Regions from separate parts of the Naumannella huperziae genome, predicted to be linked through region 1. Evidence: predicted binding sites of a transcription regulator. Region 1 holds the regulator's gene; each other region holds the start of a gene.
What was found. Region 1 encodes LexA, which represses DNA repair genes until DNA is damaged. Its sites were predicted from a motif close to TCGAACANNTGTTCGA; they were not measured.
Positions count from the first base shown of each region.

Region 2: ruvC (crossover junction endodeoxyribonuclease RuvC) is a predicted target of LexA. The motif match lies at 1,102-1,117, and genes of this name have one in related genera.
Region 3: ACXDC7_RS12860 (alpha-ketoglutarate-dependent dioxygenase AlkB) is a predicted target of LexA. The motif match lies at 1,600-1,615, and genes of this name have one in related genera.

Region 1 is NZ_JBSXPH010000001.1:2,526,979-2,530,245, forward strand. It holds gene ACXDC7_RS11970 (RDD family protein) at 1-579, shown strand, start outside; gene arfB (alternative ribosome rescue aminoacyl-tRNA hydrolase ArfB) at 694-1,119, shown strand; gene ACXDC7_RS11980 (hypothetical protein) at 1,132-1,635, opposite strand; gene lexA (transcriptional repressor LexA) at 1,754-2,503, shown strand; gene ACXDC7_RS11990 (ATP-dependent DNA helicase) at 2,507-3,267, opposite strand, start outside.
Region 2 is NZ_JBSXPH010000001.1:2,160,923-2,164,189, forward strand. It holds gene ACXDC7_RS10270 (ArsR/SmtB family transcription factor) at 29-985, opposite strand; gene ruvC (crossover junction endodeoxyribonuclease RuvC) at 1,134-1,706, shown strand; gene ruvA (Holliday junction branch migration protein RuvA) at 1,703-2,299, shown strand; gene ruvB (Holliday junction branch migration DNA helicase RuvB) at 2,352-3,267, shown strand, end outside.
Region 3 is NZ_JBSXPH010000001.1:2,701,980-2,705,246, forward strand. It holds gene ACXDC7_RS12850 (ribonuclease HII) at 1-677, opposite strand, end outside; gene lepB (signal peptidase I) at 679-1,485, opposite strand; gene ACXDC7_RS12860 (alpha-ketoglutarate-dependent dioxygenase AlkB) at 1,637-2,260, shown strand; gene rplS (50S ribosomal protein L19) at 2,270-2,620, opposite strand; gene ACXDC7_RS12870 (methyltransferase domain-containing protein) at 2,828-3,267, shown strand, end outside.

The sequences.
Region 1 (3,267 bases):
GGTGCCTTCGCGCCGTGGGGCAAGCGTGCGCTCAACTGGCTCATCGACCTGTTCCCGCTGGTGCTGGTCGGCACGATCCTCAATGTGGTCAACAACAATGCCGCCATGTCGGGCGAGTCGGCAGGTCCGGCCAGCATCGTGTTGTTGATCTTGTGGCTGCTGGCCGCCGGTTGGGCCATCTACAGCCGCTGGATCAAGGGCGGTTCGACCGGTGTCTCGGTCGGCCGCCAGGTGGCCGGCACCAAGCTGATCGGCGCCGAGACCGGTCAGCCGATCGGCGTCGGGATGACGATCGTCCGCGACATCGCGCACGTTGTCGATTCGCTGATCTGCTACATCGGCTGGCTGTTCCCGCTGTGGGACCAGAAGCGACAGACCATCGCCGACAAGATCATGAAGACGGTGGTGGTCGACAACGCCGGCGGCGCCCAGACCGGTCCGGACAATCGTGACCAGACCGCGCTGCCCGCGCAGGGTGACTGGGGCCAGGGCACCCAGCCCTCCCAGACCGACTGGAACCAGGGCGGCCAGCAGGGCCAGTCCTCCCAGACCGACTGGGGCCAGCAGGGCCAGCGCTGATTCCGCAACCGCAGACGAGGGTGGTGTCCGCCGGGATGCCGCCCTCGCCTGCGTTTTCGGCCGCCGCCGATATTGCGCAGGCGTAGCGGGCACAGGCCGTGTCATGCTGCGGGGGTGGTGGACGATCTCGTGGTGACCGACCGGCTGGTGATCCCCGCCGCGGAGTTGCGCGAGCGATTCTCCCGAAGCTCCGGCCCGGGCGGTCAGGGCGTCAATACGAGCGATTCGCGGGTGGAGCTGACATTCGACGTGGCCGGATCGCCCTCGATCCCCGCCGGCCTCCGCGACCGGGCGCTCGCCCGGCTGGCCTCGAGGCTGGTCGACGGTGAGCTGACGATCGCGGCAAGCGAGCATCGCGGCCAGCTCGCCAATCGGCGAGCCGCGCGCGAGCGGCTCGCCCACCTGCTCCGGGAGGCCATCGTCCCACCGGCGCCACACCGCAGGCCGACGAGGCCGACCGCCGGCTCACGCGAGCGCCGGCTGGCGGCCAAGAAGCGGCGCGGCGAGATCAAGAAAGGCCGGGGAGCGGTCGAGCACTGACGTGGTGGCGGATCACGGCAGGGCGAGGATGCCCGCCACCGTCACACCGATGCAGACCAGCGCAGCGACGCCCAGCACGCCGGCCACCGCCAGCAGCACCGCGAGCCCGCGGTCGGTCAGTCGCCAGGTGGCGGGAACCGGAGCCGCCGCCACGACACAGCCCCGGGCCGGAACCCTGGCGGCGGCCGATCCGGCCCGACGCGCGGGATGAGCCTGCGGGCCGCGCCGATCGCGCCGCGGCCGACGGGGCCGGGCAGGGGCCGGGGTCCGGGCCGGACGCAGCGCGCGCTCGGTGAGCGAGGGGCGCGGGGTGAGCTCGAAGGTGCTGGTGGTCATGGTGGCCTCCGTGGGAAGTGGTCCGAGGCGGGTCGAACGTGTGTTCGATCCTTGTCTAGTGGGACCCGCGACCGAACGCAAGCATATTTCGCACATCCGTTCGATCGTGTCGCGCAGCGCGCCGTTCCAGTCGCGTACCGCGCCGTTCCAGTCGCGTACCGCGCCGTTCCATCGGGTCATGACCTCAGCCAAACAGTCGGGTCTGACACTCTCGTGGTCGAGGCACTCGGCGACCGGCTGCGCGACACGCTCGAACAGTTGTTTGATTGACCTCCCCCGCTGCCCTAACGTTCGCCTCATGGCAGCGAGCACCCCATCCAGGCCGGCGCCCCAACGCGGCGCGGGTCGCCCGACGCGCGCCGCGGTCGCGTCGCAGCTCGGCACCGATCTCGACGGCCCGCCCGATGCCGACGGTCTCACCCCGCGGCAACGGCGGGTGCTCGAGGTGATCCAGGAGTCGGTGCAGCGGCGCGGCTATCCGCCGAGCATCCGCGAGATGGGCGAGGCCGTCGGCCTGGCATCGTCGTCGTCGGTCGCCCACCAGCTCAAGGTGCTGGAGGCGAAAGGATTCCTGCGCCGCGACCCGAATCGCCCGCGGGCCCTGGAGGTGTTGTTGCCGGGCGCCGCGGACGAGTCCGTGGTCGACCCGACGGGCATCGGGGATGCGATGCCGGACGCCGTCTCGGTGCCGATCGTCGGCCGGATCGCCGCCGGCGGTCCGATCCTGGCCGAGGAACGCATCGAGGATGTGTTCCCGCTGCCCAAGCAACTGGTCGGCGAGGGCACGCTGTTCCTGCTCCAGGTCTCCGGCGACTCGATGGTCGATGCGGCGATCTGCGACGGCGACTGGGTGGTGGTGCGCCAGCAGCCCGACGCCGTCAACGGGGACATCGTGGCCGCGCTGCTCGACGACGAGGCGACGGTGAAGACCTTCAAGCGGATCGACGGGCAGGTCTGGCTGTTGCCGCACAACCCCGCCTACCGCCCGATCGACGGGACGCACGCCTCGATCCTGGGCAAGGTCGTCGCCGTGCTCCGCCGGGTCTGAGCGCTACGGTCGCTCGCCCGACCTGCCCTGCTGCAGCCGGCGCAGCGCCGCGACGGCGACCTCCCGGTCGCGCGTCGTCCACATCGGCGGCATCGACGCCCGCAGATAGGAGCCGTAGCGGGCGGTGACCAGGCGCGGATCGAGGACCGCGACCACTCCTCGGTCGGTGATCCGCCGGATCAGCCGACCGGCCCCCTGCGCCATCAGCAGCGCCGCATGGGTGGCGGCCACGCTCATGAACCCGTTGCCCCCCGCCTCGGCGACCGCGCGCTGCCGGGCCTGCATCAGCGGGTCGTCGGGTCGCGGGAACGGCAGCTTCTCGATGATCACCAGCTCGCAGGTGTCGCCGGGGACGTCGATGCCCTGCCACAACGAGAGGGTGCCGAACAGCGAGGTCTCGGGCTCGGCGACGAAGCGCCGAGTCAGCTCGCCGAGTTGCGCATCCCCCTGGCACAAGATCGTGTGCTCCGGCAGTTGGCGCCGCACGTGCACCGCGGCGGCCTCGGCCGAGCGTTGCGAGGCGAACAGGCCGAGGGTACGCCCGCCGGCGGCCCAGACCAGCTCGGCCACCTCGGTCAACGTCGGCGGGGCAATCCCGTCCCGGGTCGGCGCGGGCAGGCCGGAGGCGACGTAGAGGATGCCCTGGCGGCCGTAGTCGAACGGCGACCCCACATCGAGGCCGCGCCACTCCCCCTCGTCGGGCTCGGCGCCTTCCTCGTCGGCGCGCAGCCCGACCGAGCCGGCCATCGGCCCGAAGCCGCCGC
Region 2 (3,267 bases), 370 kb from region 1:
GCGTACGCGGGTTCCGGCGGGCGGAGGCTCAGGCGCCGTCGAGCAGGGTCCGGCCGAGGTCGGTGAGGCGGTGCTCGACGCTGCGCCCCGTCCGGTAGGACGCCAGGAGCCCCGCGGCCCGGAGGACCGCGGCATGCCGGCTGGCCGCGGACACCGACACGCTGGCCCGGTCGGCCAGATCGCTGGTGGTGCCGGGTACGGCGGCGGCGCCGAGGATCTCGTGCCGGGCCGGCCCGATCAGCCGGGCGACGCCCGGATCGGCGGTGTCCTCCCCGGCCGCCAGCACCTCGGGGTCGTGCGCGGTGGGGTGGACCAGGGTCGGTCGGCCCAGCGGGTCGCGCAGCTTGGTCGGGTCGTCGAGGCAGAAGTACGCCGGCTGCAGCACGATCCCGCGGCCGTCGAGGTGCAGGTCCGCCGAGCGGCGCGGGCCCTTGATGATCAAAAAGGGCGGCTGCCACTCGATCCCAGGCCCGAGCGACTCCAGCAGCGCCGCGATGCCGCTGGTCGCGAGCAGTTGGCGGCGTACCTCGAGGTCTTCGTGGACGCGCCGGCGGATGCGTTGCCAGTAGGGCGCCAGCGCGAGGTGCCAGTACACGTCGAGCGCCTTGACGAGCGCGTCGATGTCGACGGCCGGCCGCTGCGCCGCGGCCAGCCCCCGTTCGGCGTCGAGCTCGGCGACCTGGGCGCCGACGATGCTGCGGTCGGTGTCGGCGATGGCGTCGCGGCCGGCATCGATGCTGGTCACCGCGTCCTCGGGGGTGAGGAAGTCGGGGGTGTAGCCGATCGGGGGCGCGAGGTGCAGCAGCACGCGGCACTGCTCCGGCAGGCCGGCGGCGAGCACCTCGGCCTGCCACGCATCGAACGCCCGGTGCCGGCGACGCGCCTGGAGCCGGTGCACGCTCAACACGAGCTCCCACATCAACGAGACGTCGTCGGCCAGGACGACGCTGGTCAGGTCCCGCTCGGTGAAATGGATGCGCAGCATGTTGGTCCCCGACCGCCCGGCGCCGACAGATTCGCGAGCAAGCTAGCAACGCCGGGGGCCGACCGGCGGCGGGCCCGGCGCGCCGGACCGCCAACCGCCGCGCCCGCCGCTAACATCCGAACACGTGTTCTATCGATCAGGAGGCCGGATGCGCGTGCTCGGGATCGACCCGGGCCTGACCCGCTGCGGGTTGGGCGTGGTCGAGGGGACCGTCGGCCGGCCGCCGGCGCTGGTCGCGGTCGGGGTGGCCAGGACACCGGCCGAGCTCGATCCGGCGCGCCGGCTGGTGCAGATCGAGCGGGCGGTGCAGGACTGGCTCGCCGAACACCGGCCCGAGGTGGTGACGATCGAGCGGGTGTTCGCCCAGCACAACGTACAGACGGTGATGGGCACCGCGCAGGCGGCAGGGGTGGCGATGCTGGTCGCGGCGCGCGCCGGGCTGCCGGTGGTGCTGCACACGCCGAGCGAGGTGAAGGCGGCGATCACCGGCTCCGGCCGCGCCGACAAGCGCCAGGTCGGCGAGATGGTGACCCGGATCCTGCGCCTGCCGGAGGCGCCGAGGCCCGCGGATGCCGCCGACGCGCTGGCCCTGGCGATCTGTCACCTGTGGCGCGGCGGCGCCGCCGGACGGTACGCCGATGCGGTGGCGGGCGCCTCCCGACCGACGAACGGGTACGCGGCCGCGGTGGCCGCCCACGCCCGCGGCGGGAGGAAGGCGTGATCGCGCATCTGGCAGGCACGGTCGACCGGGTCGGCACGACCTCGGCGGTGATCGATCTCTCCGGATTCGGCGTACTGGTGCTGATCACGCCGGCGACGGCGAGCGAGCTGCGGCCCGGCGAGCGGACCCGGCTCGCCACCTCGATGGTCGTCCGCGAGGACTCGATGACCCTCTACGGCTTCGCCGATGCCGACGAGCGCGATCTGTTCGAACTGTTGATCACCGCCAATGGCGTCGGGCCGAAGCTCGCCCAGGCGGCCCTGGCGGTGCACGGGCCGGACGATCTGCGGGCCGCCATTGCCGCCGGTGATCTTGCCACCCTGACCCGGGTGCCGGGGATCGGTCGCAAGGGCGCCGAACGGATCTGCATCGAATTGCGCGACAAGATCAACGCGGTCGGTCCGGCGGGGGTCGCGGCGCCCGCCTCGCCGACGGCGGCGTGGCGCGAGCAGGTGCTGGCCGGCCTGCAGGGCCTGGGATGGTCGGCCAAGGAAGCCGAGGCGGCGTGCGACCGGGTCGCGCCGATGGCCGACGAGCGCGCGGGCGTCGCCGACCTGATGCGGGCCGCGCTGCAGACCCTCGCGCGCAAGTGATCGCCCGATCGCGCACCGGGGGCGGCGGATGACCGGCTGGCAGAATGGCCGGGTGTCTGCCGACAGCGACTCCCGCGATCCCGGCGGCCGGCGCGACGGATCACCGGTCGACCCGGCGGCCGGCCCGGACGAGGCGGCCGCGGAGGCCGCCCTGCGACCGCAGCGGCTGGCCGACTTCGGCGGCCAGCCGCGGGTCGCCGACCAGCTCGGGCTCGTGCTGTCTGCCGCGCGCGGGCGCGAGCACGTGCCGGACCACGTCTTGTTGTCCGGGCCGCCCGGGCTGGGCAAGACGACGCTGGCGATGATCATCGCCAATGAGCTGGGCGTCGCGCTGCGGATCTCGTCCGGGCCGGCGATCCAGCACGCCGGCGACCTGGCGGCGATCTTGTCCGGGCTGGGGGAGGGCGAGGTCTTCTTCCTCGACGAGATCCACCGGATGTCGCGTGCCGCCGAGGAGATGCTCTACCTCGCGATGGAGGACTTCCGGGTCGACGTGGTCGTCGGCAAGGGGCCGGGCGCCACGGCCATTCCGCTGGAGATCCCGCGGTTCACCCTGGTCGGCGCGACCACCAGGGCCGGGCTGCTGCCGGGTCCGCTGCGCGATCGCTTCGGGTTCACCGCCCAACTGGACTTCTACGATGCCGACGCCCTGTGCGAGATCGTCTCGCGGTCGGCGCAGCGGCTGGGCGTCGCTCTGGCGCCCGACGCCGCCGCCGAGATCGCCGGCCGCTCCCGGGGTACGCCGCGGATCGCGAACCGGTTGCTGCGCCGCGTGCGCGACTACGCCCAGGTCAAGGCCGACGGCGCGGTGACCCTGGAGCTGGCGCGGGCGGCACTGGCGCTCTACGAGGTGGATGAGCGCGGACTCGACCGGCTGGACCGTGGCGTCCTGGAGGCCATGTGCCGGCGCTTCGCCGGCGGCCCGGTCGGGCTGTCCACGCTGGCCATCGCCGTGGGTGAGGAGCCGG
Region 3 (3,267 bases), 180 kb from region 1:
CGCCCGGCGTGTGCGCGCTCGGCCGTCACCACGTTGTCGAAGCGGCGACGGTGCTCCGGGCACGGCCCGTGCTCGTCCAGCGCCGCCTGGTGCTCGGCCGTGCAGTAGCCCTTGTGCACCTCGAAGCCGAAGTCGGGGTACGCCACGGCGAGCTCGGCCATCCGCCGGTCGCGGGTGACCTTGGCGAGCACGGATGCGGCGGCGACGCAGGCGGCCACCCGATCGCCCTTCCACATCGCCAGACCCGGCACCCCGAGACCGTCGACACCGAACCCGTCGGTGAGCACGAAGCGCGGGGCCGCGTCCAGCCGGTGCAGCGCCCGGCGCAGCGCCTGGACGTTCGCGACATGCATGCCGAGGCGGTCGCACTCGGTCGACTCGACGGCCACCACGGCATACGCGAGCGCCTTGCGACGGATCTCGTCGAAGGCGCGCTCGCGCGCCGCGGGGGTCATTAGCTTGGAGTCCCGCAGACCGGTGATCTGCCCGGCCCGGGTCGGGGCCAAGATCACCGCGGCGGCCACCAGGGGCCCCGCGCACGCGCCCCTGCCTGCCTCGTCGGCGCCCGCGACGGGCGCCAGGCCGGCCCGGGCCAGCGCACGCTCGTAGCCGTAGATGCCGCTGTCGCGCCGGACCAGCCAGGGCCGCTGCGTACCCCTGCGGTCGCTCGCCGTCATCTCAGCAACCCGCCCCCTCCGGCGAGATGGTGCCCTGGGCGGGCGCCGGCCCGGGCGGGGGTACGCCGGCGAAGGTCGTCGGCGTGCTGAAGGTCCGCCAGCGGTCGAACGGCGCCACGATCAGCCAGGCCGTCCCGACCACGTTGTCGACCGGGACGAACGCGGCCGAACCGGGATAGCCCTCGGGACCCTCCTGATCCATGTGGCAGCGAGAATCCGCGCTGAAATTGCGGTGGTCGCCCATCACGAAGATGTGCCCGGCCGGCACCACGGCCTCGAAGGGGACGCGCGCGGGGTCCACGGTTTCACCGCCGGAGGAATACAGGTATGCCCGCTCCTCCAGCGCCTTGCCGTTGACGGTCACCCGCCCGTCGGGATCGCAGCAGGCGACGGTGTCGCCGGCGACGCCGATCACGCGCTTGATCAGATGATCGTCGCTGGTGTCGGGCAGGATCCCGAAGAACTCGAGAGCCTTGCCGACGGGCCCGCGCTCCGCGGCTTCCTGGGTCGCCGGCAGCCAGCCGCCCGGGTCCTTGAAGACGACGATGTCGCCGCGCTGGAAGGGCGTGATCTTCTGCACGACGACCCGGTCATCGACCTGCAGCGTGTTCTCCATCGACTGCGACGGGATCAGGAATGGTTGGGCCACGAACGCGCGCAGCAGCCCGGACAGCACCAGCGCGCCGACGATGACGATCACCAACTCGCGGACGAAGCGGGCGAACGAGCGACCGGGCGACCGCTTCTCGCGTCGCCGAACGTTGTCTCCGACGGTCGCGTCCTGACCGGAGTCCACCGCTTCGCCCACCAACTGCCCTTCCGTCGCTCCGCGCGCCGCTCGCGCGCGTGGCAGGCACCGCGCGGGCGCCACCGAGGAGCCAGCCTAGCCCGCCCGGGCGACACCACGCGCGGCGCGCCGGGTTCGCACATCAGTTCGAATCAGCGGGTACGCTGCACGCATGAGCCAGGTCACCCTCTTCGACGCCGTCGACCACGACGAGCCCGGCACCGGTCGCTACGCCGACGGCCTCAGCCGCCGCGAGTTGACCCGCGGCGCCTGGCTGGACGTCCGACCGGGCTGGGTGCTGCGACCCGACCTGCTGATGGAGCGACTGCTCGCCGACACGCCATGGCGCGGCGAGCGGCGGCAGATGTATGACCGCGTCGTCGACACCCCGCGGCTGCTCAGCTTCCACGGCGCCGGCGATCCGTGGCCGCACCCGCTGCTGCTTGCCATGCGGGCCGAACTCTCCGCGCACTACCGGCCCGAGCTCGGCGAGGACTTCGTCACCGCCGGGCTGTGCCTGTACCGCGACGGCCGCGACTCCGTGGCCTGGCACGGTGACCGGATCGGGCGCGGCAGCACCCACGACACGATGGTCGCGATCGTCTCGCTCGGCGAGGTGCGGCGCCTGGCGCTGCGGCCGCGCGGCGGCGGCCGGTCGCTGCAGATCCCGATGGCCTCGGGCGATGTGGTCGTGATGGGCGGCACGGCGCAGCGCACCTGGGAGCACGCGGTGCCGAAGATGCGAAACGCCGGCCCCCGGATCAGTGTCCAGTTCCGGGTGGCCGGCGTGCGCTGAGCGACGCGATCAGTTGTCGCGCTTCTCCTTGATCTTGGCGGCCTTGCCGCGCAGGCCGCGCAGGTAGTAGAGCTTCGCGCGGCGCACATCGCCGCGACGCTCGACCTCGATCTTGTCGATGATGGGGCTGTGCAGCGGGAAGGTACGCTCCACGCCGACGCCGAAGCTGACCTTGCGGACGGTGAAGGTCTCGGAGATGCCGCCGCCGTTCTTGGCGATCACGACGCCCGCGAAGACCTGGACGCGGGAGCGGTTGCCCTCGACGACCTTGACGTGCACGCGCACGGAATCGCCGGCCCGGAACTCGGGGATGTCCTCCCGCACGGCAGGCTGGGTGGCGGCCTCGATGAGCTTGTTCATGGGTTGTCCTCGCCGGTGCCACAGGTCACCAGGTGCTGGGTGAGCAGTCGTCTGCCCGCGCACTCGGGCGTTCCCCCTGTGGCAGGAGCCGAGACCGCGGGCAGCAGCCGTCAAGTCTGCCACACCGCTCGCCGCGCTGACCAATCCGCGCGGGGCCCTGTCGCCGCGAATGTCCCGATCCGGGTCGGCGGTGGTAGGTTGCCGGATGTGTCGGGGGATACCTGTCGGCTTTGTCGTGCCGACGAACTTGTCAGCGTGCTCGATCTGGGCGCGACGCCACCGTGCGAACGATTCCTGACCGCGGCGGAGCTGGATGCCGCGGAGCAGACCTATCCGTTGCACGTGCGGCTGTGTCGGCGCTGCCTGCTGCTGCAGATCCCCGCGCTGATCACGCCGGAGGACACCTTCACCGAGTACGCGTACTTCTCCTCCTTCTCGACCAGTTGGGTCGATCACGCGCGGCGTTTCGTCGCGGACGCGACCGATCGCCTGGGGCTCGACGGCGACAGCCTGGTGGTCGAGGTCGCCGCGAACGACGGCTATCTGCTGCAGCACGTGCTCGACCGCAAGATCCCCTGTCTGGGCATCGAGCCGAGCACCAATGTCTCCGCGGAGGCGGTGCGCCGCGGCGTACCCGTCGTCAACGA